4 regions of the Providencia rettgeri genome follow, and region 3 is predicted to be linked to each of the others. Evidence: predicted binding sites of a transcription regulator. Region 3 holds the regulator's gene; each other region holds the start of a gene.
The links. The regulator Fur, encoded in region 3, represses iron uptake genes when iron is present. The targets are predictions, from matches to a motif close to ATAATAATGAGAACNACTATCAA.
Positions count from the first base shown of each region.

Region 1 (7,601 bases), 1.4 Mb from region 3:
AGATAAATAGCCCCTAAGTGGCATTCTCACTTTATTTGCTCTTACATCGGCTAAAAGTGTTTTTTATTGCGATTTTTGCACTATGTGCAACGCTATTGTAACGCCATATTATTTCGTTTTTATTTGTGGTGAGCAGAAGAGGTTTTAACATCGTTTTCCTTCATGTTAATAGGTCTATAGAACTCATCACTGTTCTTTGAAAGCAATAAAAAACGGCTCGATGTTTTGAGCCGTTTGGTGTGGCAATAAGGTGCGCTTTAGTGAGATTTTCCTTGTTCAATACCCAAGCCAATTTGTGAACGGACAAACTGTTCTTTAAAGCGTTCTCTTTCCATTTTTCCTTGCTCTGAGTTATCAGTCACAGAGAATAACCAAGAGGCAACGAATGCAACAATCATGGAGAAGAATGCAGGATATTCATATGGATAGATTGGTTTTTCATGGTGAAGAATACTGACCCAAATCGTTGGTCCTAGGATCATCAAGACAACGGCAGTAATCAGCCCTAACCAACCCCCAGCTAATGCGCCGCGAGTGGTGAGTTTGCGCCAGTACATAGATAGTAAAATAATCGGGAAGTTACAGCTTGCAGCGATGGAGAAGGCTAAGCCAACCATAAAGGCAATATTTTGTTTTTCAAATAAAATACCAAGACCAATAGCAACAAAGCCTAAGACGACAACTGTAATTTTTGAGACTCGTAATTCGTCTCTTTCGTCTGCCTTGCCATTTTTCATTGCCATCGCATAAAGGTCATGAGATACCGCAGAAGCCCCTGCGAGTGTTAATCCTGCAACAACCGCAAGGATGGTGGCGAAGGCAACAGCAGAAATAAAGCCAAGGAAGAAGTTACCGCCAACAGCGTCAGCAAGGTGCACAGCCGCCATATTGGTACCGCCAATCAGTGCACCCGCAGCATCTTTAAATGCAGGGTTTGAGCTGACAAGGACAATCGCACCAAAGCCAATAATAAAGGTTAATATGTAGAAGTAACCGATAAATCCTGTTGCATAGAACACGCTCTTGCGGGCTTCTTTTGCATCACTGACGGTGAAGAAGCGCATAATAATATGAGGAAGACCGGCTGTACCAAACATCAAGGCTAGGCCAAGTGATAAGGCAGAGATTGGGTCGGAAACAAGCCCTCCAGGGCTCATAATGGCAATGCCATTTTTATGAACGGCGACCGCTTCTTTAAATAGGGTATTAAAGTTAAAACCGACATGCTTCATGACCATTACCGCCATGAATGTCGCACCAGCTAATAATAAAATAGCTTTGATGATTTGCACCCATGTGGTTGCTAACATTCCACCAAATAGAACATACAGCACCATCAAGATACCCACAATAACGACCGCAACGTGGTAATTAAGGCCGAATAATAATTCGATTAATTTACCGGCCCCCACCATTTGAGCAATGAGGTAGAGTGCGACCACGACCAGCGAACCTATTGCAGATAGGATACGTATGGGTCTTTGTTTTAACCGGTAAGATGCAACGTCAGCGAAAGTATAGCGACCTAAGTTACGTAAGCGCTCGGCAATTAAGAATAGAATGATCGGCCAGCCAATTAAGAAGCCAATTGAGTAAATCAAGCCATCATAGCCAGATGTATAAACTAGAGCGGAGATCCCTAAGAAGGAAGCGGCAGACATAAAGTCACCAGCGATTGCCATCCCGTTTTGGAAGCCTGTAATTTTCCCACCTGCTGTATAGTAGTCAGAGCGAGAACGCGTTCTTTTTGACGCCCAATAAGTGATATATAAGGTAAAGCCGACGAACAGTAAGAACATGATAATGGCCTGAATATTGACAGGCTGGCGTTCAACATCCCCTGTCAATGCGTCGGAAAACGCCATTGATGAGGTAAAAAAGAGAATGAGTGAGAGCAAATATTTCATTTTTCTACCTCGTTTAAAATTTCGGTCGTTAAACGGTCGTATTCACCATTTGCACGGATAACATAGAGTCCTGTGAGTAAAAATGAAATGACGATCAGCCCAACACCTACAGGGATCCCTCGAGTGATATATGAACCTTCCGTTATTGGTGTACCTAACCAGCTAGGATCAAAAGCGATAAGAAAAATAAAACCAACATACAGGACAAGCGTTATTATTGATAACAACCATGAAAAGCGACTACGTTTTCTAACCAGTTCTTTAAAGCGAGGGTTATCCTCTACCTTTTCGTAAGCAGTAGCATTCATCAGAGTTCTCCTCTGTTATTGTATTATTGGTACTCTATTCTCTTTAAAATGACAGAAAATTGGCTGTAGCTAATTACCCAGATATTTTCTAGGGTCATTTCGCATCTCAATTCTGCGCTTTTAAAGATTTTGAGTATTTATATGAAGGCCGCTATCAGACGGCCTTTTTAAGCTATTTAAGCTATGACATACTCATAGATTGTTTTTCTTCGAGTAATTTTTCGACAACTCCTGGATCTGCTAGCGTGGAGGTATCTCCAAAGTTGCTAGTGTCTCCTGATGCAATTTTTCGTAGGATACGGCGCATAATTTTACCGGAACGGGTTTTTGGTAATGAATCCGTCCAGTGAAGAACATCTGGCGTTGCAATTGGACCGATTTCTTTACGTACCCAATTGCGAACCTCAGTATAGAGTTCAGGTGAAGGCTCAACCCCAGATATTAATGTGACATAGGCATAGATTGCCTGCCCCTTAATATTATGAGGAATACCGACTACCGCAGCTTCCGCTACTTGTGGATGCGCAACGAGTGCTGATTCTATTTCTGCGGTACCTAAACGGTGACCCGAAATATTCAATACATCGTCAACACGACCCGTGATCCAGTAATAACCATCTTCATCACGACGAGCTCCGTCTCCACTAAAGTACATGCCTTTAAAGGTTGAAAAATAGGTTTGCTCGAAGCGTTCGTGGTCGCCAAATAAAGTACGGGCTTGACCCGGCCAAGAATCAACAATAACTAAGTTACCTTCGGTTGCCCCTTCCATCGGTTCACCTAGGTTATCCACTAGCGCAGGGCGTACACCGAAGAAAGGTAATGTGGCGGAACCTGGTTTTAACATAGTTGCACCTGGTAGTGGTGTGATCATAAAACCACCTGTTTCGGTTTGCCACCATGTATCAACCACTGGGCAGCGGCTATTACCAATTTTCTTGTAGAACCATTCCCATGCTTCAGGGTTAATAGGTTCCCCCACAGAGCCAAGAATACGCAGTGAGCTACGGTCTGTACCTTCAATGGCTTTATCACCCTCTGCCATTAATGCACGAATAGCCGTTGGTGCGGTATAAAGAATATTGACTTGGTGTTTATCAACGACTTGACTCATTCGGTTAACAGATGGGTAATTTGGCACACCTTCAAACATTACCGTTTTTGCGCCATTAGATAATGGCCCATACAGTAAGTAACTATGACCTGTTACCCAACCTACATCGGCGGTACACCAATACACCTCACCGGGGTGATAGTCAAAGGTGTATTTAAATGTGAGTGTGGCATAGACCAAATAACCGCCAGTGGTGTGGAGTACCCCTTTAGGTTTACCTGTTGAGCCTGAGGTATATAGAATGAACAGCGGATCTTCTGCTCGCATTTCTTCTGGTGGACAATCGGCACTAACACCTTTCGTAATATCATGCCACCATAAGTCACGCCCTTCGACCCAGCTTGGCACATTGCCTGTGCGTTGATAAACAATCACATTTGCAACGGTGGTCACGTGTGGATTGGTTAATGCGTCATCCACATTCTTTTTCAGCGGGATAGCACGGCCAGCACGTAAGCCTTCGTCAGCAGTGATAATCAGTTTCGCTTTACAGTCAATCACGCGACCAGAGACCGCCTCAGGGGAGAACCCTGCGAAAATGACGGTATGGATAGCGCCAATTCGTGCACACGCTAGCATGGCGACAGCTGCTTCTACTACCATTGGCATATAAATCGCCACGACATCACCTTTACGGATGCCGTATTTCTTTAAAACGTTAGCGAACTGGCTAACATCATGATGCAGTTCACGGTAAGTGACATTTTTTGACGATGATGGGTCATCGCCTTCCCAAATAATCGCGACTTGGTCGCCTTTTTCAGCTAAATGGCGATCCAAACAGTTTGCACTTAAATTTAATGTTCCATCTTCAAACCAACGGATATCGATATGTCCGGGGTCAAAAGAGGTATTTTTGACACGGGTGTACGGTTTAATCCAATCAACGATTTTTCCTTTTTCGCCCCAAAATCCTTCAGGGTCTTGAATCGAACGTTGGTACTCATCGTGATACTGTTGTTCAGTAATCAGGGCATTTTTTGCAATTTCAGCAGGAACGGGATGTTTAGTTATTTGAGTCATATTATTATCTCCTTGCAGATGTTAATATTATGTCAAAAAACAGTTAACTAAAGCATGAAATATAAATTTGTTTTTCTTTTGAGCGGAAGATCACGTATTAATTGTAATGATATTTGCAGAATTATCATTTGATGCTAAATGGCATATTGGAGTATAAATCTAAAAATATTATAAATGTTGGATGAAAAGAAAAACAAACCATGGGGATATTGGTATTAGTTACTGTATAAACGAATTCTCATAGGGAATGCAAAAGACCACATTTTTTTTATGGATTTGATAATGATTTTCATTAACAGTAAAATAACTATAATAGAAAGAAATTCACAAGGTGCGAAACTACGCAAGTGCTATACCCTATGAACCTTGTGGTGAAAATGAGAAACATAGTGGTATTTACGTCACTGGAGACAATTAAATGAGTTATACATTACCTGCTTTACCTTATGCTTATGATGCGTTGGAACCACATTTTGACAAACAAACCATGGAAATCCACCACACTAAGCATCATCAAACCTATGTGACTAACACCAACACGGCGTTAGAAAAATTACCTGAATTAGCGGGTCTTGATATTGACGTTCTAATTCAAAAATTAGACCAAGTTCCTGCTGATCAACGTACTTTTGTGCGTAACAACGCGGGTGGTCACTCAAACCACAGTATGTTCTGGAAAGGTTTGAAATTAAATACTGAATTAAAAGGCGACTTAAAAGCAGCTATCGAGCGTGATTTTGGTAGCGTTGATGCATTCAAAGAGCTGTTTGAAAAAGCCGCAGCAACTCGTTTTGGTTCAGGCTGGGCGTGGCTGGTTCTGAAAGATGACGGCAAATTAGCCGTTGTATCTACTGCTAACCAAGACAGCCCATTAATGGGAGAAGCCATCTCTGGCGCTTCAGGTTACCCAATCATTGGTTTAGATGTGTGGGAACACGCATACTACCTGAAATATCAAAACCGTCGCCCTGATTACATTAAAGCGTTCTGGTCCGTAGTTAACTGGGACGAAGCAGCGGCGCGTTTTGCATCAAAAGCTAAATAATTAGACTTTGTCACTAAGTCGAGAATGGGCGTAGCGTCAATGATGCTGCGCCTTTTTTATTCCTGTCCATTTGATTGTTATCTCGATCAGCATTCTTTATGATGAAGCCTTCGTTACTCATCTATGTGGAGCGTGGCTAATGTCATTCCTACCTCAAGTCTTTATCGGTAAAGTTCAAGCAACACAATCTTGCGGTCAAAGTGCTATTTATAAACACCCAGTAGATGGTTTATTAATGCTAGGACAACTCGGGTTAGAGGGGGATGAGCAGGCAGAAAAGCGTTTTCACGGTGGCCCTGATAGAGCGCTTTGTCACTACCCTCGTGATCATTATCAATTTTGGTTGAATGCTTATCCTGAGCAAGACGATTTGTTTATTGCATCAGCGTTTGGCGAAAATATATCCACTGTTGGGATGACCGAAGAGAATGTATTTATCGGTGATATTTATGCGTGGGGAGATGCGCGAATTCAGGTAACGCAGCCCCGTTCCCCTTGTTATAAGCTAAATGGGTTGACGGGTGTGGAAAACTTTGCCCAGATTATGCAAGACAACGGTCGTTGTGGATGGCTGTATCGCGTGATTAAAACGGGAAATGTCAGTGCCAATTCACCGCTAACGTTATTGAGCCGTAACAGTGATATATCCGTACAAGAGGCGATAATGATCGCATTTCACGCCCCTTATGATACACAGTTATATAAAAGGCTCCTTAGCGCAGCGGGGTTATCTGCGAGTTGGAGCCTAACCATGCAAAATCGCCTCGATAATCATCGCATTGAAGAGTTCAGCCACCGTTTATTTGGCAAACGGGGTTAATTTATTGCTTAGCAAAGTAAGCAATGCCTAATTCCACATTAGGCATTTTCATTTTTTATCGCAGCTTGAAACCCTTGGTTTTTAACATAGTCATCGTTATTAACCTGTATTTTTAAATTAAGATTACGTCCTGCTAGCCTTTTACTTTGTAATTCATTCAACTTATTGTGACTCTTTTGTCGTTCGCTTTTTAATTGTTCTACCTCTGATTCAAGCATAGACACTTCTGTTTTCAACTGCGCTAATTCTGCTAGATGAGCTGAGGATATTTCATTGTTATTCAATTGGTGTTGAGTATTTAAATTTGAATTTTCGTCGTCAAATTTTTGTGATGGTGTGATGTGGCTATCTGATTGGTTGGTAATTTTTAGGGCTTGATAGTTGCTTTGTAGTTTACTTGAAAGCTGAGCGAGTTTTGATTCTAGCTGAGTTAGGGTGGTAAGCTTATTTGGATTATGTTGATAGCTTGAGCTAAGGATATTATTTCGAAATTTATCTATTTTATTTTGTAATGCTAAAAGGTTGCTACATAATGCTTGATACTCTTTTTCACTTGGTTGCCAGTAAGCTTCTTTATTTAAGTCATTGATAAATATATTAATTGCATTTTTTATGTTTTGATTGCTTTTTATCAAGCTAGTAATATCTTTTTGTTTTATTACTTTAGCCTTGGTTGTTAACTCACTGATTTTCAATGAGCTGGATCTTTGCTGTGCATTAGCCTTAATGTCATTAATAGAGACATCAGACAGCTTATTGAATGTTTTGCAATAAACCTTATTAATATTAAGCTCTTTTTTTTCTTTTACCTTTGAGTTTTGAGTATCTAAGATAGATTTTAATGTGTTTAACGCTTTTTGAGCGCGATAATAATTTTCAAGTGAAATCTCTTCAGATGAATTCGTTACTTTTTTCAGAAGCATTGCTATATCAGAATGACTGACTTTTTTTTTTCACTAGCTTGGTTTGCTTTGATTTCAAAAAAATCAGCAATCGAAGCTGTAGCTGTTGTTGGTGTTGAAATTACTGTATTCATAATCGTCTCATCATAAAGGTGGGTGATGAAACTATGCTATCCATTTTTATCAATAGTATTTTCATAAACGGTTCTAAATTGTCTATTTTCACCTTTCAACCATGTTGGTGTTGTAAGGGTTAATTTCCTTGCTGAATAAATTGCTGATACCACGGAACATTCGCAAATAATGTTTGGTGAGCGCCTTGAGCTATTATTTTTCCGTGCTCCATATATACGATATGATCCGCTTGGCGAGCTAGGTTTGGCTGGTGGGTGACCACGATACGAGTTTGTTGTTTAGCTTGCATGAGCAGTTTGATGACGCAAGCCGTGTTGATGTTATCAAGGCTTGCTGTTGGTTCATCC
Region 1 is NZ_CP163512.1:3,651,894-3,659,494, forward strand. Features, by position in the region: gene actP (cation/acetate symporter ActP) at 258-1,907, opposite strand; gene AB6N04_RS16765 (DUF485 domain-containing protein) at 1,904-2,215, opposite strand; gene acs (acetate--CoA ligase) at 2,397-4,352, opposite strand; gene sodA (superoxide dismutase [Mn]) at 4,771-5,397, shown strand; gene yiiM (6-hydroxyaminopurine reductase) at 5,537-6,217, shown strand; gene AB6N04_RS16785 (hypothetical protein) at 6,256-7,140, opposite strand; gene AB6N04_RS16790 (ATP-binding cassette domain-containing protein) at 7,373-7,601, opposite strand, start outside.
Region 1: sodA (superoxide dismutase [Mn]) is a predicted target of Fur. The motif match lies at 4,629-4,651, and genes of this name have one in related genera.

Region 2 (7,601 bases), 2.1 Mb from region 3:
ATCAATGTAAACTTGGCACCGAAATATGATCCGACTGCGGTTGCCACCGCAAAATACCACGCGTGTAGCGAAAACTGAGGGATCCCAGTAAAAAATGCCGCTAAATTACATCCCATTGCTAAACGTGCGCCAAATCCAGCAATAATACCGCCTAGAATAGCTTGGAAAATACGAATACGGTGCTGTGGCATCCGTAGTTTAATATTATTTGCCCAAAGTGCAGCAGCAAAGCACCCCGCAAACATCCCAATGATCATGACACCATCAATACGATCTAGAGGAGTGCCTTCAAAACCAATGACTTTGAAATAGCCCCATGTTTCAGGATGTGCGCCAAAAAGCTGCATGATGTGCCCGCCCCAGCGAGTAAACTCCCCCGTGACTGCCCAAAATGTGCCCGTTAGGCCGAAATAGTAGGTTGATAAAATACCGGCAGCAATAACAGCAGGTAAAGGTTTCCAAAAAGCGATGAGATAGTGAGATTTGAAATCAGACCAAGTCATTGTTACATCCAATTTATTCACGCCAGATCCTGGCAGAGAAACTCGCCGTTGTATAATTATCTTTATAAATTGTTATATCGATGCCCCACAGCGAAGTGAAAATATCATACGCTGATATTTTTTTTCGTGAAGTGCTTTCGTTGAAAAATAAGGAAAAGATTGATTTTATGCATAACAGCACTCATTTAGTACTAACTGGCTAGCCATTTCTCTTTAACTAGGCGGCTTACCTAGAGGCTGTTTATGCTGTAAAATATCCATACAAAAAAAAGCGTTATCTTAATGATAACGCTGGAAATGTAGTCTTATTTTATCTATAGAGGAGTATAATATGAAATTACCGTTTCCGGCTTCGTTTGCTATGTGTAGTCTGTAGTCAGCCCATTTGACTCCAGTAATAACATTCATGTTGACTTAAAAATACAATATTCTATCTGAGTTATCTAATTAAGTAATTATATCTATTTTTAACATAAAGCCTATTTTTTGCTAATTCAAATTTAATTTAAAAAGCAGCAATGGCTTTATTATTTCCCTAGCATTAGTCAAATTTAAAAATAAACAGCTCGACATAATAAAGTATTAAAAAGTATTTCTAAATGTTATTGATTGCATTATAGCCCAACATTTAGGTTGCGCAAGTGTTTTTTTATGCAACTTAATAAGTTCAAGAAAACACAAAAAACAAATAAAAATCAACATATTGAGGGATAATGGCAAAATAAAGCCCCTATAGTTAAGATATTACAAACTATTTACATTTGTCCGTGTGATCTTTCTCTTTATTAATTGTTTTATATTTAAATTAATTATATTTATATTATCTTAAGAGATCATTTTAGGTTAAAATATATTTAATCAGTGCTCACCACTCCAATTGCATAAAAATTGTTTACATAATTTTTATTATACTACTAGCTAAAAACAATAAGCTTTTTATTTACCTCTATATATTCATCCCGTGAAAAATAATTTTTTCTATGAAAAACAATTAGTTTATCTATTTTCTAACCACTTAAATTATCCATATAGTTTCTATGGTAATATTATTATACTGGCAAAATTGTCGTAACTTATAACCCTCCTAAATAAAATGGTTTATTTCTCGTTATGTTTTACCGTCAAGGTAACATCAAAAATAGTCAAATATGCCATATTTAAAACCACATTAAGCTGCATTTTCAATAAAAATCATTATCAAAAAAAGAAACCAAACTTATATTTAAGCTAAAAAAATAACGTCAGAATTCGGTCTTACTCAATCAATTGATTTGAAATAAGAAAGAAAACACTCCAAATACATTAGTTTTATTAATGCTTTTTGGGTGTTTTTGCTCTATCTCGCCACCAAATACTCTTTTTTAGAGTAGTTTACATATACGCTGGGCTTTTCTTCCCCCAGCAGATACCAACGAAAAGCGTTAAAATAGGATAAAAATCTATTAATAATGATGAAATCATACAAATAAATATGACATAGCGCAGGATAAATAACATCCGATAGGAAAATCAGATAACTACAGAGTCAATTTTGGGTGATTTTTTGTTCTATTAATAAAAAACGCGCTTTACCATTAGAGATAAAACGCGTTATGACGACTTGTACTATTGATACCGACTATTTAGAAGTCGTTGCTTCCATCCCCACTAAGCCGATTTTCAGGTAACCCGACTGACGCAATGCATTCATCACATCCATCATTGTTTCATAATCAACACTCTTATCTGCTTGGAAGAAAATCGTTGTTTCTTTATTTGCATTTGTCGCTTGATCAAGCGTGGCAGAAAGCTGCTCTTTCGATACGGCTTGATCACCAATAAAGAGTTGACTATCGGCTTTAACGGTTAAAAATACAGGTTTTTCTGGCCGTGGCTGAGGCTTCGCTGTTGAAGCAGGCAAGTCGACCTTAATATCAACTGTAGCCAATGGTGCCGCGACCATAAAGATAATCAATAAAACTAACATCACATCGATAAACGGTGTCACGTTAATTTCATGCATTTCACCGCTATCATCTTGTTCGTCACCTAAACGCATTGCCATAATAATTACCTTGCTTTGCTATTTGCCAGATCAAGATCACGCCCTAATAATAATGCAGACTGTGCAGCTACATCCCCTACCTGACCACGGTAGTTATTAATCATTCTGGCGAAAATGTTATAAATGACAACCGCAGGGATCGCAGCAATAAGACCAATTGCCGTTGCAAGAAGCGCTTCTGCGATACCTGGAGCAACCACCGCCAAGTTAGTCGTTTGTGAGTGTGCAATTCCAATAAAGCTATTCATGATGCCCCATACCGTCCCAAATAAACCAACAAATGGAGAAATCGCACCAATGGTCGCTAAGTAGCCATTACCACGCCCCATATACCGGCTAATTGAGGCCACCGCCCTTTCAAGACGGAATGACGTACGTTCTTTTGTGCCAGCTAAATCGGTGCTATTCGCAGATAAAGCTCTTTCTGACACGGCTTCATTAAGCAACATACGTGTAATACTGTTTCCTTTGAAACCTTCGGCAATTTTCACTGCTTCATCTAGAGATTTTACCTCAGCAATCGCATTAGCTTCGCCTTTTAAACGACGGCGTGCGACTAAAATTTCAAGACCTTTAGAGAAGAAGAGCGCCCAAGTAATGACTGATGCAATCACCAAACCTATCATCACCGTCTTTACCACGTTATCCGCATTTTGGTACATCCCCCAAACGGATAGATCCTGATCGAATCCCCCCGTTGGCGCTTCTGTAGCAATGCTAATATTTTCATTCACAACGGTGGTATTCTCTGTTGGCTCAGAAGATACGGGGGCAACTTCAGCATTTGGTGTTGTAGTCGGAGTTGCTGAATTTGCAGCAGATGTCGATGGTGTATTTTGAGACGCAGCTGGTGTTGTTGCAGGTGTTGTTTCAGCGACTGCCGTCCCCATCAAGCCGAACGCCAATAGAATAGAAGCTGTTAGTTTACGCATCAGTTGGCCTTTACTCTCTTTTTAGTGTTGTATAAAAAAATTCATATCGATGATTTTGCCATTCATCGACTAACCTTTAAAAGCGAAATTTAACTCGCGCTGTTCGTCTCTTTTCACAAAGACGGTGCTGATGATATCAAAGACAGCGCGAATTGATAGTAATTATCATTAGTATTCACGATTTTTTTCATTTTTTTGTTCTCAAACCATAAAGACCTCGCCTATTCCACGGGTATTTGTTCCCGATAAAAGCATTCGATGGATACATGGGCTACCCCTTTTCTATACAAATGCAATTATTCAACTTTGCAATACTGAAGAAAACTCAAGTTACATTTCACTGAGAATGCTTTAACTTCATAGTATATATGCCTTTAGGTAGACGAAATTTAACACAATAAAGGAAAGATCATGGCAAACGTAAAACCAGAAACCCAATTAGTGCACATTGGTCGGAACCCTAAATTTACACAAAAAGCGGTAAATCCCGTTATTCAACGGGCGTCTTCGATTATCTTCGATACTCTTGCAGAAAAACGTCATGCGACGCGGCATCGTGCTAATGGTGTTCTTTTTTATGGTCGCCGTGGTACACAAACTCATTTTGCTTTCCAAGAGGCCATGACAGAATTAGAAGCGGGAGCGGGTTGTGTTCTCTACCCATCAGGTGCTGCTGCTATCACCAATGCAATCTTATCATTCATTTCCGCAGGTGAGCACATTTTAGTCACAGGTTCCGCTTATGATCCAACCCAGAATTTTTGTGATCAGATTTTAACTAAGCTAAATATTGAAACGACCTACTTTGATCCACTTGTAGGTGAAAAGATTGCCGATTTAATTCAACCCAACACACGTATCGTATTTTTAGAATCGCCAGGGTCAATCACCATGGAAGTTCATGATTTACCGGCTATCGTTAAAGCTGTGCGTGATAAATCCCCTGAAATTATTATTATGATTGATAATACATGGGCTGCCGGTGTCTTACTCAAGCCCTTATTATTCGATGTAGATATTTCAATACAATCCGCAACAAAATACATTAATGGACATTCTGATGGCATGTTAGGGGTCGCAGTGGCAAATAAGCGCTGTATCGAAACCTTACGTGAAAACTCCTATCTACTTGGGCAAACGGCGGATCCAGACACGGTTTATATGGCCAATCGCGGATTACACACCTTAGCTACACGGCTAAAACAGCACCAAGAAAACAGCATACAAGTAGCAAACTGGCTACAGACGCGCCCTGAGGTGGAACAGGTTTTCCACCCAGCATTACCCTCTTCACCGGGTCATGAATTTTTCATTCGTGACTTTTCAGGCAGTAACGGCTTATTTTCTTTTCAACTTAAGTCACGCCTATCCACAGAACAATTCGCCGCCTTTATTGAAAATTTAGCCCATTTCAAAATGGGCTATTCATGGGGTGGGTTCGAATCGCTGATTTTAGGTTACCAAAAAGAAGATTTACTGAGTATGAGGCAATTTGATTTCCGCCCAAGTGAAGGCACATTTTTCCGCGTTCATATTGGTCTTGAACATCCACAAGATTTAATCGATGACCTGCAATCTGCCTTTGCTCGCATTTAACGATTAACAATCAATATTGCAGAAAGCATTAGGCATGTTTTCTGCAATTCCTTCACTAATCCATGAAGATCCCAAACAAATCAAACCCAAACTCATTTTTTCCTGTAATATAAATAAAGAAATTCGCTTTTAGATAAATACAGGAATGATTATGGAAGTCCTACGCGAAATCGTACTGGCTCTTTGGGATCACGATTTCCTAAAACTCTCCAATCCCGAAGTACTTTGGGTTATTTATACCGTACTTTTTGTTGTTATTGTTTTAGAAAATGGGGTTCTTCCCGCCGCTTTTTTGCCCGGTGATACCTTATTGATCCTTTCTGGTGCATTAATTGCCAAAGGCGTCTTGCACTTTATCCCAACCATTTTATTGCTCGCAACGGCGGCAAGTTTAGGTTGTTGGCTTGGATTTATGCAAGGTAGGTGGCTCAGTGAAACCAAGGTAGTCAAACGTTGGCTAGCCCAAATTCCTGAAGAATATCATACCAAAGCGAACAATATGTTTAATAAGCAGGGTTTGTATGCACTGCTTATTGGTCGCTTTTTAGCTTTTGTTCGTACCCTGTTACCTTTACTTGCAGGGCTCTCTGAATTAAGCCATCGCCGTTTTCAATTTTTTAACTGGTTAAGTGGTCTACTGTGGGTAGGTATTATCGTTTCTTTAGGGTATGCCCTTAACCAAATTCCTTTCGTGAAAGAGCATGAGCAGATTGTGATTAGTGCATTAATGGTCATCCCAGTGATCTTATTGGTTAGCGGGCTAATTGGATCGATCGTGATGTACTGGAAACATCGAAAAGCATTAAATGGTAATAAAGAAAGCTAATATTTGTGACCGCAAGATTGCGGTCATAGGCATTATTTCTCCATTAAAATGCTTATTGCTGAAAATAGATATTGCCCTATTTCAGCTGTCATCCAAGTGCCTTCCGATATTCTAGGCTCTTCACGATAAATCGTGCGAATTTTTTCTTGGATATCTGGATCTCCCCCTGTAAATTGATTGAACATGCCTAACCAAGTACTTGCTAGCGCTTGTACTTCTGGCGATCCAGGGGATTTATGTGCTTTTAATGCATTATGCAATCCAGCAATAAGTTCTGGCCAAACTTGCCCAGCAGAAAAGTAGTGTTGACGTACAAACTGGAATTGTTCGTCACTCAAGTGCGGCTTAAAAAACGACAATTGATATTCACTAAAACCTTCTCCTACAAACTGAATCATCTGCTCTGAGATCCCCGTAGAATAAGCTAGTGCATTGTCAGTGAGGTGAATTTTATTTAGCCTAGCAAAGAAGTCAGGATTGCCTCCCGTATCTTTTTCCAATGCTGTCATCCATTCATGGCTAAGTTGTTGTGCTTCTATCGATTGCGGTGTCACACCTTTTTGCATCAATTCATTCACTGCAGCGATTCGTTGTTGCCATTCTTGGTTTTTCAAAGTATGCGCTGTATAAAGCGGTAACTGTTCTAACTCTTGAGGTGTAAAATATTTATCAAACATCGTCATCATCTCCAATACAGAGAACCAATCCGCCTGAGTTAAGGTATTACCCATTTGCATCTGCTTTTGAAGTTGCTCCAATCGAAAACGCAATGTGGCCATTTGTTGCATTTGCTCGGTTAACAAAGCAATACGTTCTTGCAATATATTTGCTATATCTCCACTCTGGCCATCCAGTATTTCACCGATGTTTTTGAGTTGGACTCCAACTTGACGCAATAATTGAATTTGCGTTAAACGCTCAATACACTGCATGTTATAGAGCCTGTAACCTGCATCGGTTCTTGCAGTTGGAAGCAATAAGCCAATTTCTTCATAATGATGAAGCGTTCGGACGGTTAACCCTGTTTTTTCCGCAATTTCACCCACTTGAAATAGCATAGTTCCTCCTATAACAACGACTAAGGTTACGGCCTCACGTTACGTGAGAGTCAATGACCATTTTGCATTTTTTGATTTTATTTGCACCTTTCAATTAAAAAATAGATGGTAAAAAAAAGCCCCAACCGGCAAGTACCGTTGGGGCTCAATTCAACGCTAATGAGTTATTTAATCAACGCGTGCATCTCTTGAACTGAAATCACTTTCTCAGTTGGATCTGCACTCAGAGACATGGTGGTTGCAAAACCACCATTCAACGTCGTGTCATAGTGAACTTTATACTGCAATGCACTGCGGCGGATCAGTTTCGAATCTTCAATCGCTTGACGCCCCGCGGTTGTATTTACGATATAGTCATATTCGCCATTTTTAATTCTATCCTGAATGTGTGGGCGACCTTCATGCACCTTGTTAACTAAACGTGGGTTAATGCCTGCTTCACCAAGGACAATTGCGGTACCATGCGTAGCATCCAGCTCAAAGCCATGCTTCAATAGTTTAGCCGCTAAATCAACAATTCGTGTTTTGTCACCTTCACGCACAGATAGTAATACACGACCCGATTTTTTCATGGTTGAATTGCTACCTAACATTGCCTTAGCAAAGGCTTCTGCAAAAGTACGACCAACACCCATGACTTCA
Region 2 is NZ_CP163512.1:3,462-11,062, reverse strand. Features, by position in the region: gene yedE (selenium metabolism membrane protein YedE/FdhT) at 1-503, opposite strand, end outside; gene exbD (TonB system transport protein ExbD) at 2,122-2,547, opposite strand; gene exbB (tonB-system energizer ExbB) at 2,553-3,479, opposite strand; gene metC (cystathionine beta-lyase) at 3,891-5,075, shown strand; gene AB6N04_RS00020 (DedA family protein) at 5,227-5,901, shown strand; gene AB6N04_RS00015 (MerR family transcriptional regulator) at 5,934-6,959, opposite strand; gene carB (carbamoyl-phosphate synthase large subunit) at 7,124-7,601, opposite strand, start outside.
Region 2: exbB (tonB-system energizer ExbB) is a predicted target of Fur. The motif match lies at 3,632-3,654, and genes of this name have one in related genera.

Region 3 (7,601 bases):
GAGCTATCGACATTGGTTACCCAGCATCATGCATTAATTAAAAGGCAAGAAAGGATCAAGGCCCAAAAAAAACAAGAATGGGATGAAAAATATAAACAAGCGGCATTTAAACAAGTTTCTCTCGAACAAGAACTGTTAAAGAACCAAGAAAGAAATCAATTAGAAGTTATTCGTGCGCCTGTTGATGGCACGGTACAACAACTTACCACTTATACCCTAGGTGCCGTACTTCAACCTGCTCAGCAATTAATGGTGATTGTGCCAAACAGCCATGTCCAACTGGCTGAAATTAAAATTTTAAACAAAGATATCGGCTTTATTCATGAAGGATTAAAAGCCGATGTGAAAATAGATGCCTTCCCTTATACCCGTTATGGCACCATTGAAGGTGAAGTGATCTCTGTTTCACGTGATAGCATCCAAGACGAAAACCTTGGTCTGGTTTTCTTGGGTCAGATAGGGCTTAACAAAAAGCAACTCTTGGTTGATGGTGAAAACATCGAACTCACTCCAGGGCTTTCCATCGTAGCTGAAATAAAAACCGATAAGCGCCGAATTATCGATTACCTGCTTAGCCCAATTAATGAATATACCTCTAATGCAATGAGAGAGAAGTAATCGATGGAACAAATCAATAACCATGGCTTGGATGCTATCGTGTGGATGGCTAATTATTACCATAAAAATGTCACTTCAGACCAACTTAGGCATGCGATTGGTATGCAAACCCTTTCCCCTACAGATTGGGAGATGAGGGAATGCGCGCACATTTTAGGGTATGAAACAGAACTGATTGCTTTGTCATATTCCAAACTCGAGCAGATCCCCCTTCCTGCATTGGTGTATATAAATGGGATTTGGCAAGTTTTACATCAAGAAAAAGACCTTATTTTGATTAACCCCGTTACTCTTGAACAGCATTCGGCGCTAGAAGATGGGGTTGATCATCACACTGAGCTCGACATCTTGTTATTCAAAGAACAATTAGAGCCTGAGCAAAAAAAAGCGTTCGGCTTTAGCTGGTTCGTTCCGTCAATCATCAGGCAGTTGGCAAAATTACGAAATATTTTTATCCTTTCTGCTGTTATTCAGTTTTTTGCGTTAGTGAGCCCGCTATTATTCCAAAATCTCATCGACAAGGTTTTAGTGGGCCGAAGTCTCTCTAACCTACATATCATTGCATTAGCTATCTTTGCTATTGCGATTGCTGAGCCAATATATGGTTTTATCCGTAATAAAATTTTTAGCCATACGAGCAGCCAAATCAGTGCGGAACTCTCAGGAAAGATTTATCGACATTTAATGGCGCTACCACTCAATTATTTTAAATTGCGACCTACAGGGAAAATTATTGCCCGAGTGCGTGAACTCTCACATATCAGGCAATTTTTGACTGGCTCGACTTTAATGCTGTTTATCGATTTTATCTTTGTGATCTTATTTATCACCGTGTTATTTTCCTATAGCAGCTTAATGTCGTGGATTTTACTCGGCTCAATGGGCGTCTTTTTTATTTTATGGATGGCTTTAGGTCCTATGATCCGCCAGCAAACTGAAAAATCCTATCAAGCTGACGAAAATGGGCTGACGTTTCTCACCGAAAGTATTACGGGCATTGAAACCATTAAAACAACCGCCACCGAAAAATATTTTAATCAGCGCTGGGAAAAGGTATTCAGTAAGCAATTACAGCAAAACTTCAAAGTCTGTATGCGAAGTGAAATTGCGACACAGTTAATGACCCTTGTGAGTAAAATCACCACAGCAATCTTATTGTGGGTCGGGGTTAAAGAGGTTTTAAACGGTGGGATAACCCCCGGTGAGTTAGTGGCATTTAATATGTTAAGTGCACATGTTACTCAACCAGTCCTCAGGTTTGCACAAGTTTGGCAAGATTTTCAACATACGCTTATTTCCCTTCGTCGTGTTGGGGATATTCTTGATAAACCAGTCGAAAATGAACGAAAAGGTATTTCAAGCTCTTCTGCCATTCAGGGGCAGATTGAATTTCAAAATATTCGATTTCGTTATCAACCTGATACCCCTGAAGTTCTGAATAATCTTTCGCTCTCGGTGAAAGCGGGTGAGTTTATTGGTATAACGGGGCCTTCCGGTTCTGGAAAAAGTACATTAACGAAATTATTGCAGCGGCTTTATGTTCCACAGCATGGGCAAGTTATTGTTGACGGAATGGATTTAGCGGTAGCAGATACTGTATCACTACGCCGAAAAATGAGTGTGGTTTTACAAGAAAGTACGCTGTTTGTTGGAAGTATTGCGGATAATATTCGTTTAAGTGCGCCTCAAGCATCTGATGAAAAAGTTATCCAAGCAGCCAAGCTGGCTGGTGCCTACGATTTTATTATGTCTTTACCGGATAACTTCAATTCTCCATTAGCTGAAAAAGGGTTAAATCTTTCGGGGGGACAACGACAACGAATCGCCTTAGCACGTGCTTTACTGACTGAACCGGATATTTTAATTCTTGATGAGGCCACCTCGGCGCTCGATTACGAATCAGAAGCTGCAATTATGGCAAATATGCCTTTAATTACGAAAGGGAGAACGGTGATTAGTATCGCACACCGGCTAAACACCATTATGCATGCGGATAGAATATGTGTTATTCGCCAAGGGGAAGTGATTGAAATGGATACCCATAAAAACCTCCTTGCACTAAACGGGCTTTATGCCAGTTTATGGCATCAGCAAACGCAATAAAATGTCTAAAAAAGCATCACCCTTATAGCAAGTGGTGCTTTTTTTCTAAAAGCGCGCTTTTTTTAACCTATCAGGCTTATTCCCTTGCCTCCAAGCTATAGCACTGCGTGATTAGCTAGGGTATCATGGCGCGCTGAATTATTGGCACACCCTTTTAGCAATTATAGACATGGCAAAAGAACAAACTGATCGTACTACTCTGGATTTGTTCGCTGAGGAACGAAGGCCTGGGCGACCGAAGACAAGCCCGCTATCACGGGATGAACAATTGAGGATCAACAAACGCAATCAATTAAAACGCGATAAAGTGAAAGGGTTGCGCCGAGTTGAACTTAAACTAAATGAAGAAGCTGTTGCTGTACTCAATCAGTTAGCTGAAGAAAAAAATATAAGCCGTAGTGAATTGATAGAAGAAATTTTGATGTCTCAACTACAACAGGTGGATGAGACGTTATGCAAATAGTGTTCTCTTAATAAATCACACAAATTTGACAGACTTATAAAGGTTTTTTCGCCAGAATAAGGCGTAAAATTCTATTTTATTTTCGTTCTAAATGAGTTCTAGAAGTTGAGAAATTCCTTCTTTCTCTCTTAGAAAAACAAGAGGTTAATCAGTTTATGGCAGTCATCGGTATTTTCTTCGGAAGTGATACAGGTAACACAGAAAATATTGCCAAAATGATCCAAGAAAGATTAGGCAAAGACGTAGCAGAAGTTCATGATATTGCTAAGTGCAGTAAAGAAGATATTGAAGCTTTTGATATTCTACTTCTTGGTATTCCAACTTGGTATTACGGCGAAGCACAATGTGATTGGGATGACTTTTTCCCAACGTTAGAAGAAATTGATTTTGAAGGTAAGCTTGTCGCCCTATTTGGTTGCGGAGACCAAGAAGACTACGCAGAATATTTCTGTGATGCGATGGGCACCATTCGCGATATCATCGAACCTCGTGGTGCGGTGATTGTGGGTCACTGGCCAACTGAAGGCTACCACTTTGAAGTTTCAAAAGGTATGGCAGATGATAACCACTTTATCGGCTTAGCGATCGATGAAGACCGTCAACCCGAATTGACTGATGAACGTGTTGATGCATGGGTCAAACAAATCTCTGAAGAAATGTCATTAGCTGAAATTCTTGGTTAACCGATTAAAAACAGACTTGGCTCTTAAGCTGGGAGCTTTCCCAGGCAAAATGCATCCTAAAGGGGCATGAGGCAGTCTAGAATAATCGATTAACTATCCTAATTGGATAGACTTATAAGAGATTATCAAAATAATGAGACAATGCATGGTTTCTATTTTTATTTTCCATGCCTATAATTGTAAATCAGTTTAGAAGACAACTGGATCTATGTTAAAAATGTTTCGTTATTGTTAAATTTATGATTTAAGATACAGGACAAACCCGCATGACAGACAACAATAAAGCATTGAAAAATGCTGGACTCAAAGTCACTCTTCCAAGACTCAAGATTTTGGAAGTACTTCAGGAGCCTGAGTGCCACCACGTCAGTGCGGAAGATCTCTATAAAAAGCTGATTGATATGGGCGAAGAGATCGGGCTAGCGACTGTATACCGTGTATTGAACCAATTTGATGATGCAGGTATCGTTACGCGCCATAATTTCGAGGGTGGAAAATCCGTATTTGAATTAACTCAGCAGCATCACCATGACCACTTAATCTGCTTAGATTGTGGTAAAGTGATTGAGTTTACTGATGAATCGATTGAAACTCGCCAAAAAAATATCGCTGCTCGCCACGGTATTAAGTTGTCTAACCACAGCTTATACTTGTATGGTCACTGTGCTGATGGTGATTGCCGCGATAACGCTGACGCACACGAAGCAAAAGAGTAATGAATTAATCACCATCATATCGTCATGGTGAACTATTTTGCAAAAGCCTGATAGCAACTGTTATCAGGCTTTTTTATTATATTCAATCCACGGATAATCAATTTTTTCGTGATACTCAGCACATTTTTCTTATTCATTTTCTGTTTATCACTAAAATATGTTATTAATGTGAAACATTGAAGTGTTCCATAATAAGTTGCAATTCACTTCAAATCCTTTATATTATCGATTGATAAATATACCTTCTTAATTTGAGAACATTTACTGTGATATCATAGCAATACATAAAGTTAACGGAATATACTTTGTATCTATTTTTCATATAAATGCCATATAATTTATCTTATAGCGTCTAAAATAAGCTCAGTATACTAGTATCAAAATTTTTTATTTTTGAATCTAATAAACAAGAAAAGTGTAATAAAAAAGTAAAAATACATTTTTATTGTGTAATTACTGTATTTTTAACTAGACTTACTTGGTTCGCTCTCGTGTTTCGTAAGAGATTAACTGATGAAAAAAACATACTTCTTTATTAATACGAGTTTTTTCTTCTGGTTTCTTACTTTAATAGGATGGTTCTTTAGTCATACTGCCATCACCTTATTTTCATTTGTATTATCAATACTGTTTTTGATCTTATACTTCAATCAAAAAAAGGTAAGTAAAATGTTCACCAAAAGACAAAACAAACAAACCATTGAAGAAACCCCTGCAATTCCTGAACCTGAAGTTGTTTCTAAGGTAGAAGAACACGTTATGATATCAACACCAACCCTTAGTGAAGAAAAATCGAATACGATTATCTCAAGAGATGTGATATTTGAAGGTAATATTACATCCAATGAGCAAGTACATATTTATGGCAAGGTGATTGGTAATATCACTGGAAAAGAGAATACTGTGAAAGTCATGCTTAATGGACAAGTTACAGGTAACATTAGTTGTAAGGAATTGATTATTAATGGTCGAGTCGAAGGTGAGTGTGTTTCTGATTCCATTAGCATTGAAAATAATGGCGAAATCCATGGCACAATTCACTACAGCAGCTTATCGATTAAAAAAGGCGGTATTCTTTCAGGACAAGCGAATGTGAAAAATAGTGCCTCTCATACTGAGAAAATCACTCAATTAAAAGATAAAGCAAAGCTTGATGCCCCTTTCATCAAAAATAATGACGATAAAGGAATCGCTTCTTTATAAAAGCCCATCCATTTTCCTCTAAGAAACTCGAAGAAAGTTATTATGAAAATAAAAATAAGGTGAATACAATCCACCTTATTTTTAATTTTCAATCCTTTAATATACGTATATTTCCTTATTTTATTTAACGTTTGATATTATGTTTATATGCTATGTGTATTTGAGTTGGCTACCCTCGTAGTTATTACAAAGGTAACCACTACCTAGTTAACTATTCTATTAATTAAAAAACAGTAAATGGCATCATAACCATAAACTTGATATCTTTTTCATCTTGGAAGATATTGCCATAACCACCGCCATAGCTAGGAATATCGGTATGGTTATCATACTTGGTGAAATGTAATTTAAACAGTGTGTCTTTTGCTCGACCTGTTTGTACCGTATATAAAATATCAAAGTTCCACGCACTTTCTTTTAAACGCACATCTTGAGCATATTGGGAATTTGTACTTGGCTTAGCATCCCAACCATAAATATAGGATGTGCCCACTTTCCAACCAGCAAGATCCCAGTTTTTTAAGTCGTACATTACCCCTGCATACACTGCTTTTTCATTATTAGCATTCCAATCTGAGCGGCCATCCCACCAAATATCCATACGCCCATTCGATGTTGCCCAACCGGGTGTCATACGCTGCAAGAAATAACCTTGGTTACCTTCTGCTTTTACATAAGTTCCTTCAACTTTAAAATCAAACTCTTCATAGGTATAGCCAAATGTCATCGCTTGCAACCAAGCTAAGCCGTCATAAACATCATTGACTCCACCATCTGAAACTTTATCTTTTGCCCCATAGAATTGGTATGACAGGCGCAAATCCCGTTCTGCTACAGGTACCGCGTATGAAACCTTAGCAAAATACTGATCCATATAGTCTTTCGCTTGACCATAAGCCCCTTCTAACACCAAATTGTTTTTAAAATCGTATTTAAACCCAATGGAGTGCAAATAACTGATCCCTGTTTTGCCATCCGCTTCACGAAAATCATACATTGAACGGTACCACGGTGCTTTATAGCGATCTGTCCACATATAGGACATACTCAACTCACCGTTACGCTCAAAATCAAATACCCCACCAACTTCTAAACCGCGATAAGTCCCCGGCATATAGCTCCAATGTGAAGCTAACAAAGTCTGACCCGTTGGCTGAATATATCCCCCTCTTCCCCAGAAAGGGCCGTATTTCAGTTTCGCGGCAGCTTTGTAAAACGTCACACCACTGCGGTCACCCGTCCATTTTTCATCCCAACGGGATTTCGCATCACTAAAACCAATTTCATTGGGGGCCGCAGGGCCGCTATTTGATAATTCGATTGCGGTAAAACCCGCTAAATCTAGACCAACGACATCTTGAAAATAACCAGATGAAAAGTCTAGGCTAGCATTGAATGTAGAGTGTTTCAGATTGTCTGCATACTTTTTATATTTATCGCTATTAGGATCTAAATCCTTACGGGAACGATCCCTTTGCCAATAATAAAGCCCTCCCGTAAGTTTTGAATCTTCAAGGAATTGTTCAGCATATGTAATCGGCTGATATGCGATAGGCAACAACGCAATTGCGATTTTTAAGACGAGCAACTTCCTGCCAGTATTGACATATTTATTAACCATTCTTGTATTCCTCTAATATTTTTTATGTTTTATTATTCGGCCGAAATACGATTTAACGATCCATTTAAATCTAAATATTCACAGCAACTTATGTTACTTGTGATGCAATTAGCCTATTTTTTGCGACGCGAATTATCAACACAGATACTGGCTTTGTTGCCAAAATATGATCGGTGGCACATTAATTTTAATTA
Region 3 is NZ_CP163512.1:2,259,755-2,267,355, forward strand. Features, by position in the region: gene AB6N04_RS10235 (HlyD family type I secretion periplasmic adaptor subunit) at 1-618, shown strand, start outside; gene AB6N04_RS10240 (type I secretion system permease/ATPase) at 622-2,721, shown strand; gene ybfE (LexA regulated protein) at 2,891-3,184, shown strand; gene fldA (flavodoxin FldA) at 3,340-3,867, shown strand; gene fur (ferric iron uptake transcriptional regulator) at 4,134-4,583, shown strand; gene AB6N04_RS10260 (polymer-forming cytoskeletal protein) at 5,253-5,786, shown strand; gene AB6N04_RS10265 (OprD family outer membrane porin) at 6,010-7,407, opposite strand.

Region 4 (7,601 bases), 910 kb from region 3:
GAGAAAATTCATCAATTAATGGCTAATGGAATGAGCAGTGGAGAAGCAATCGCATTGGTGGCCCAAGAGATCCGTGAAAAACATCAAGATAAAGAACAAGTTCACGTGCGTTTTGAGGATGAAAATTAATAATAAGCAAACATACTATTAACATTAATGTACAAATCTGGTAGATTAATATTAGTTAAGTCATTCTGTATATCAATGTCGTTAGAGAATAACTCACAGATAACTGGCAAATTTAACACCTTCTTATAGGCTTAAATGAGCAACTAAACTAATCAAAATCTTCACCTAACAATAGGTACCGGAGGAGAGTATGGAAGCGAATAAAAAAATGGCTATAGCAGTAGGGGCTTGTGCGCTTGTTTTTAGTTCGTTCGCATTAAGTGTTAACAAGGAAGAAGGTAAAGCTGCACCGTTTGTAAGTTGTGGTGCGTTAACGGAATCGCAAATTGCAGCTCAGGTCAAAAATGATTTTATGCATAATCGGTTACCTCGCTGGACGGAAGAAAAAGCCGCATTAGGTAAAAAGGCGGTTGCTTGGGTCAATGATAATGAGGTAACGAAGACAGATACAGGGTATACCGTACCGTTAGTCGTCAGAGGGGCTAAATCGGATTTACATTACGCTGTATCGGTGGATTGCCAAAATAGCACTATAACCTACAACACGACTAAATAGTTTTATCACTGTCAATCAGACTGGTTAGGTTATTGAAGATAAACAAGGAAAATCAATATGTTGATTTTCCTTGATAACACAAAGTGGGGAAAACTACGTATTATCCCACTTTGCCGACAACCTCAACCCCATTTACTGGGGTTTTTTGTTGCTCATAAATTGGTTTAGGATCGAAAAAGAGTGCTTTTCACTGCTTTGTTTTTAACGATTTTTGGGCTCGTAAGGTAACCGAGAGAAATTTTGCGATAACTGGCGGTAATAAACTAGCCGCTCTCTAAAGTATTCCCTTAAATGCTCAGGTTGTTCCCGTTCAACAGCTTCGGCAATGATGGCAATGTTATAGCGTTCTTTAAACGCGACACCAGATGCCAATAAGTCAACATTCACCTTGTCCATTTCATCTTTGGGTAATAAAGCAAGATTGTGGCTCATTTTAATTCTCTATCACTAAATATCACTAAATGGGACTTAGGGATATTGTAGCGATTAAATGAGAAAAAGTCTCAATTCTTTGTATAAAAGCGCGTGAAAATAACATCAAAATAATATAGCTTTATATTTAATTACAGACTTTAAAAACAGTGAAAGATAATGAGATTGATTATTATTGTTTTTAACAAAAGTTATTAATAATCAGTAAATTGGATTTTTTTGTGTTCAGAATGTTTTGGGGTTTTAATTATTGTAATACTGTGCATAATAGCCTCAGGAATATTTAAACATTAAGGTAAAAATATGTTAACTACTGATATGGTCAAAAAATTAAACGAACAATTAAATCTTGAGTTTTATTCTGCAAATCTTTATTTGCAAATGAGCGCTTGGTGTAGCGACAAAGGTTATGAAGGCGCAGCGGCCTTTCTAAAAGCGCATTCTCAAGAAGAAATGGAACATATGCAGCGTTTGTTTGATTACCTTAGCGATACAGGGGCTCTGCCATTATTGGGCCAAATTGCAGCTCCACCTGTTGATTTTAAATCCATTTCCGATGTGTTCACTCAAACATATGAACATGAACAATTAATTACACGTGAAATTAACAAGTTAGCGCATTTAGCAATGTCCACGCAAGATTATTCAACGTTTAACTTCCTGCAATGGTATGTTGCAGAGCAGCACGAAGAAGAGAAATTATTTAAATCTGTATTGGATAAGCTGGATATGGTGGGTGAGTCTGGTAAAGCGTTATTCTTACTGGATAAAGATTTAAAAAATCTGTCTGCAACTACGCACGTTTAATTTTTCGTTGCGCTTAGGGGAACAACGCGCGTTCTCTCTATTTTACGTATAAAACCTTGTTAGGCTTATGGACACAAGCGATTAATTTCAATGTTCATAAGCCTTTTTCTTTTCATTTTGTGTGAAAACTCACAGGATAAGGGGCAAATCCTGTTTTTAAGCGGCATAAAATGTTTTTTTCCGTATAATGATTGGCAAATATTCTAAATTCACCTGCAAATTAAGAGGTTACTATGCCAATTACCCATATTAAATCTTCATGGCGTAAACTGAGTGCGGTTGCTGTGTTATTTTTAGGGATGTCTTTCCAGCAAGCGTTCGCTCATGCACATTTAAAAGATCAACTTCCTGCGGAAGGTGCCGCGGTTGAACAAACACCTGAATCAATCACCTTAAGTTTTTCGGAAGGGATTGAAGTTAATTTTACCAAAGTCTCTATTATTGGCCCTGAAAAAAACATGATCAAAACCGGGAAGGCCGCATTAGATCCAACTAACGACACCAAAGTGATCGTCCCCGTAGAAGACAAACTTACTTCAGGTAAGTACGATGTAAACTGGAGCGTTGTTTCAGTTGATGGTCATAAAACAAAAGGGACCTATAGCTTTACAGTGAAATAGTATGTCACTTGAAGCATTTTATACCTTAATTCGATTTATTCATTTTATCGCTGCAATATTGATGTGTGGAATGTCAATATTTGCGGCTTTGCTAAGTTGTGGGCAATTCAGTTACCTGATTAGCCGTTATTTGAATAAAGGCATTCATTTCTGCGCGGTTATCACTGTTGTGACCGTTTGGGCCTGGATGTTATCGCAAGCCGGATTAATGGGAGAAGGTTGGGAGGATGCGACTGACTGGGATATCTGGCAAGGCGTGTTAGGGACTTCGTTTGGTCAAATTTGGCGCTGGGAATTAATATTGTCGGTTATTTTACTGGTAGTTTTATTTATTAAACCAATAAAATTGCGTCTGCATTTGGTCTTAATTCTTTCTATTCTTATCCTTGGATCACATGCCCTTATCGGCCATGCGGCAATGCATGATGGAGCCATTGGTGCTTTTTATCGTTTTAATCAATTTGTTCATCTGATGAGTGCAGCCTATTGGTTTGGTGGTTTATGGCCATTCTTAATCTGTATACAGTTTTTGCGTAACAAACGTGAACTTGCCGCTGGAATGGATGGGCAAATTATTAACACCATGAAACGCTTCTCGGGTTATGGACACATTGCGGTGGTTTTGGTGATCCTGACCGGTGTGGTTAGTGCGATAACAATTTTACCACAATGGCCGATGGTGTATTCAGGCTCGGAATACCAATCATTGTTATGGTTTAAGGTTATATTGGTTATAGGAATGATATTGCTAGCATCTATTAATCGTTATTATATCGTGCCACGGGTTAAGCAAAAAGGGCTCGTTAATTACTTGATTATTAATAGCTGGGTTGAATTACTGCTTGGCACTATGGCAATTTTAGCGGTAGCCATTTTTGCTACTTATCAACCTGTGTAGTCAACCCTCTCTATTTATCTGATAATATCCCACTATTATCGCACTCGTTGAACAAGGTTATTCTGATGAAATCTAAACTTATTATTTGCTTATTATTGGTTGGCGGGGCAATTGGTACTGCTTTTGCAGCCCCTTTAACATCAGTTAGTAAAAAACAATTCGGTGACGATTGGCCATTTACCCGTGAAGAGGTGATGTTGGAATGCCGGAGTAATGGTGCGCTGGTGGTGATCAATCCTGCCACATTAATGCAGTACCCATTGAATGATATAGCCGCAACACAAATGGAGAGAAAAGAAATCAAAGGCCAGCCGGTTGAGGTACTACTTAAACCAATTGAGACTACAAAAAGTGTTGAAGAGCGAGTTTTGCCCTTGAAAGAAGCTGCGGCTAAATTATGTGGTACTCACTAGATGTGTTGAAGACAATTTTTCTATCGCAAAAGATGAGAAGGGATAAATGGATGCTTGCTGAAATATTTTTATATATCAACAGGTTAGGTTATTGAAAGGTTTTATATATTACTGGCATAGATGTAACCAATTGAACAAATAGTTCAATATTAGAAAATTAAGCAATAAATTGTGTTAATAATATGTAAAATAATTGATAATTAATGTGGTAAGAACGTGCATTGAAAGCTAGTATTAAGGTGTACTTTGTTACGTCTCAATGGCAATTTTAGCGCACGGCTCTGCCAGAGCCATTTCCCAAGGCCCGGTAATCGGAATCTACCAGGCCTCTTTTTTTGCCTATTGTTTTTCATCGACGCATATTGACCTATCAATAGTAAGCCAATCACCTGTGCATTCATGATTTTCTTATTGCCCAATAAAGTACTAAGCAACTTTCATAACCCAATGGTGATTTTCTTTGTCATAGCGATGGCGATAAAGCAAAACCGGTTTTTCATCAATCGTAGCTGGGATACTGGTGTGCTCGTCCCAACCATCCAATTGCATACAGAAATCCGTGTCAGAATCGCAGGGAATGCTGATTGTATCGCTTTTGTGGGAGTCCATAACAGCATCATTAATTTCATAGGAAGATATTTTCAATTTAACTAAACACATAATTTCACCTCATTGATAGATTTTAGCTGCATAAATTCAGCCTAACGAGATTAAGCATAGTATAAATGGAATCTATTTCCAAAATATTTTTTTAAGCCTAAAAAAGAAAAGGTGCATTGTTGGGATGACAAGCACCTTTACAGAGGTTATTTTTGTGGAATAGCGGTTCCCCATTCCAGATAGTCCCGTGGTGGCTCTAATTTTAGAATGAAATGCTGTTCGGGTTTAGCATTTGGCGCTAATGGCACTGTTGGTGGGGTGGCAAATACAATACCTCCACGAACAAATTGTTTAAATGTGCCACTTTTAACCACTCCACCAGTTAAACCAAAGGAAAAATTGAAGCCGGAAGATAACCAAAATTGGGTATTATCACGCACTAGATATTGGTATTCTTTACCGATGCGAGTGGCGACATAAACCCGATCGGAAAGCTCTCCCAAATATAATCCCGTAACAACACCGACCTCGATACCTCTAAAAAGAATTGGTGTTCCGACTTGGATGGAACCGACATCGGTTGCATCAAGGTAAAGCGTCAGGCCATCTAAATAACGAGAGTCAGTGATATTGGCGGCTTGCAGTTCAAATTGATAACGACTTTTATGACTTCTACCGGGTTCGGCACTGATATAAGGTTGCAGTAAACTGTCTAAATTGTTGAGACCAGCAGGGGACAGTTCAGGTGTGACGACAGCAAAACGACTGCCTAATTTTGTAAAAGCGCTCACATATTCAGGGTAGAGGATGGCTTTCGCCTGAACTTCACGTTTATCCGCAGACAGTTTTAATGATTCAATTTGACCGATATTAATGCCTAAATAGCGAATTGGCATGCCTTCAGAAAGCTTCGAGGCGTCAAAGGTGGCTAAAGTGACAACACTACCAATCGCTTTTGCAGAAGCTTCGTTAGGGTATAGCGTATGTCGACGCGCTTTATTCACGGTAGCATTATCAAAGTTATCAAAGCTAATTGCGCCGCTAATGGCACGGCTTAATGGTGCAGCTTGCACGGTCAACCCGTGACTATTTAACGCAACTTTTGCACCACCTTCCGCCCAGAACACACTGTTGTCAGTGAGTAAATGACGATATTCACTGGAAATATTAACATCGATAGCAAATCCTGATTTTGTTGGCTTGATAGCAATGATCTTCCCAACGGCGAATTGACGATAAAGAACGACTGAACCGGCTTGGATATCAGGTAAACTTGAAGCGTTAAGTGTGATTGTCGTTGGTGGTAAAGCACCGAGAATACCCGCTTTGGCATTTTCATCGCTGCGATACAGTGGAAAAGTGTCAGGAAGCTTGTCTTGGCTGTTACCGACAAGTAGATGTAGTCCCCCTTCGAGCCACTCTTGAGGGGTAGCTCCTTGAAATTGAAGCCCATTTAACCCGAGTTGAATATCAACGCGACTATTCGCCACAAATTTGCTGTCTGCTCGCACAAGGTGGCGATATTCATCATAAATTGCGATAGTAAAGTCAACTTTATCGGTCGTTAAGTGACGTTGTAACACTTCACCAATTTGTATACCGCGATAGACAACGGGCTGCCCTTGATCCACGCCAAAAGTATCATCGGCCCATAAGGTTAAATTAAGGGGGGATTGGCTAGTTTGCTTGACTTTGTTTGCCGCAGTTGCACTGCTTTGTAAGACAAATGATTGGCCTTCTTCTGCTTGTGGGCTGCCTTCAGGGGAATCAAATGCAACTGCACCATTAATTACCGCAGAAAGGCTTTCCATTTTGACATTCGCACCTGACTTTAGGTCAAAACTGCCTTGTAAACCTGAGACATTCCAAAACTGACTGTCTTTACGGACAAGACTCGCATAGCGTTTTTGTACAATCCCTGAGATAGATACGCCTTGGTTATCAGGTAAAATGGTGTAATCAGCAATATGCCCCACCGGTACTTTACGATAATAGATAGGCGAGTTTTCATTCAATGAACCTAAATCGGGGGCCGTAAGGTGAATAAGTAGCTCTCCTTGGTCAATATTTTGCTGTGGGGGTGTGTCTTGTGCGACAAAAGAAAATTGCTCTGAGCCCGTACTTGGCAGCATGCCAATATAATTCCCTCCGACAAGGGCATCGAGCCCAGAGACTCCTGCAAGTGAAGCTTTTGGCGTTACCAACCAAAACTTAGTCCCAGAATTTAATGCTGAACGCATGTCTTTGTTAATACTGGCGGTCACAATAATATTTTTCATGTCCTTACTAATAGACACGGACTGCACCAAGCCGACTTCAACACCTTGGTAACGAATAGGGGTACGATTGGCGACGACACCAGGGGCGGAGGTAAATTCAATGGTAATCTCGGTGCCGCGTTCAAGCCAATGTTGGAAGAGTAACCACCCTGCGATAAAGATAGCGACCAGAGGTAGCAACCAAAAAGGTGAAATGCGGGTGCGTCTGCGTTGTATTACTTCTGCGATATCATCAGAAGGTTCATTTTGTGGGTTTTGTTTTTCCATAAGAATCCCAAATTAAACGACTGTCTAAACACTCAACGGCTAAAATTGTTAGGATCACGGCGATGCCGAAATAGAGAGCAGCAGGCCCCATAGTAAAGGACATCAATTGTTCTCGGTTAACCAGTGTCATCATCAGCGCGATGACAAACAAATCCAACATTGACCATCGACCAATCCATGAAACAAACTTCAGTAATTTCATGCGTAAGACGGGGTCTGTTTTGCTATTAATATGAATCGAAAAAAGCAACAAAATCATAATAATAATTTTAATAAACGGAACTAAGATACTGGCAATAAAAACAATAATAGCAATTGGCCAATTACCTGAGTTGATAAGCGATACCACACCGGAATAAATGGTGTCTTCCAATCGCTGACCGTTTAAATAAAAAATGGAGATGGGCATTAGGTTAGCAGGTAACAATAACACCATGGCGGCAATCAGTGCTGCCCATGCTTTTTGTAAACTATAGGGATCTCGATATTGCACAGGACGATGACAACGTTGGCATTTCCCTTGTTTATTGCTGGGACCAGTATAATGACAAGCTGTACAGGTGACAGCATGCGCCTGTGAAGCTTTTTCTTCTATGGGAT
Region 4 is NZ_CP163512.1:1,345,029-1,352,629, forward strand. Features, by position in the region: gene AB6N04_RS06050 (YoaH family protein) at 1-129, shown strand, start outside; gene yebF (protein YebF) at 320-685, shown strand; gene AB6N04_RS06060 (DNA polymerase III subunit theta) at 887-1,117, opposite strand; gene ftnA (non-heme ferritin) at 1,421-1,924, shown strand; gene copC (copper homeostasis periplasmic binding protein CopC) at 2,158-2,544, shown strand; gene copD (copper homeostasis membrane protein CopD) at 2,546-3,442, shown strand; gene AB6N04_RS06080 (DUF2511 domain-containing protein) at 3,508-3,855, shown strand; gene AB6N04_RS06085 (DUF1480 family protein) at 4,282-4,515, opposite strand; gene AB6N04_RS06090 (MlaD family protein) at 4,662-7,001, opposite strand; gene yebS (membrane integrity lipid transport subunit YebS) at 6,976-7,601, opposite strand, start outside.
Region 4: ftnA (non-heme ferritin) is a predicted target of Fur. The motif match lies at 1,271-1,293, and genes of this name have one in related genera.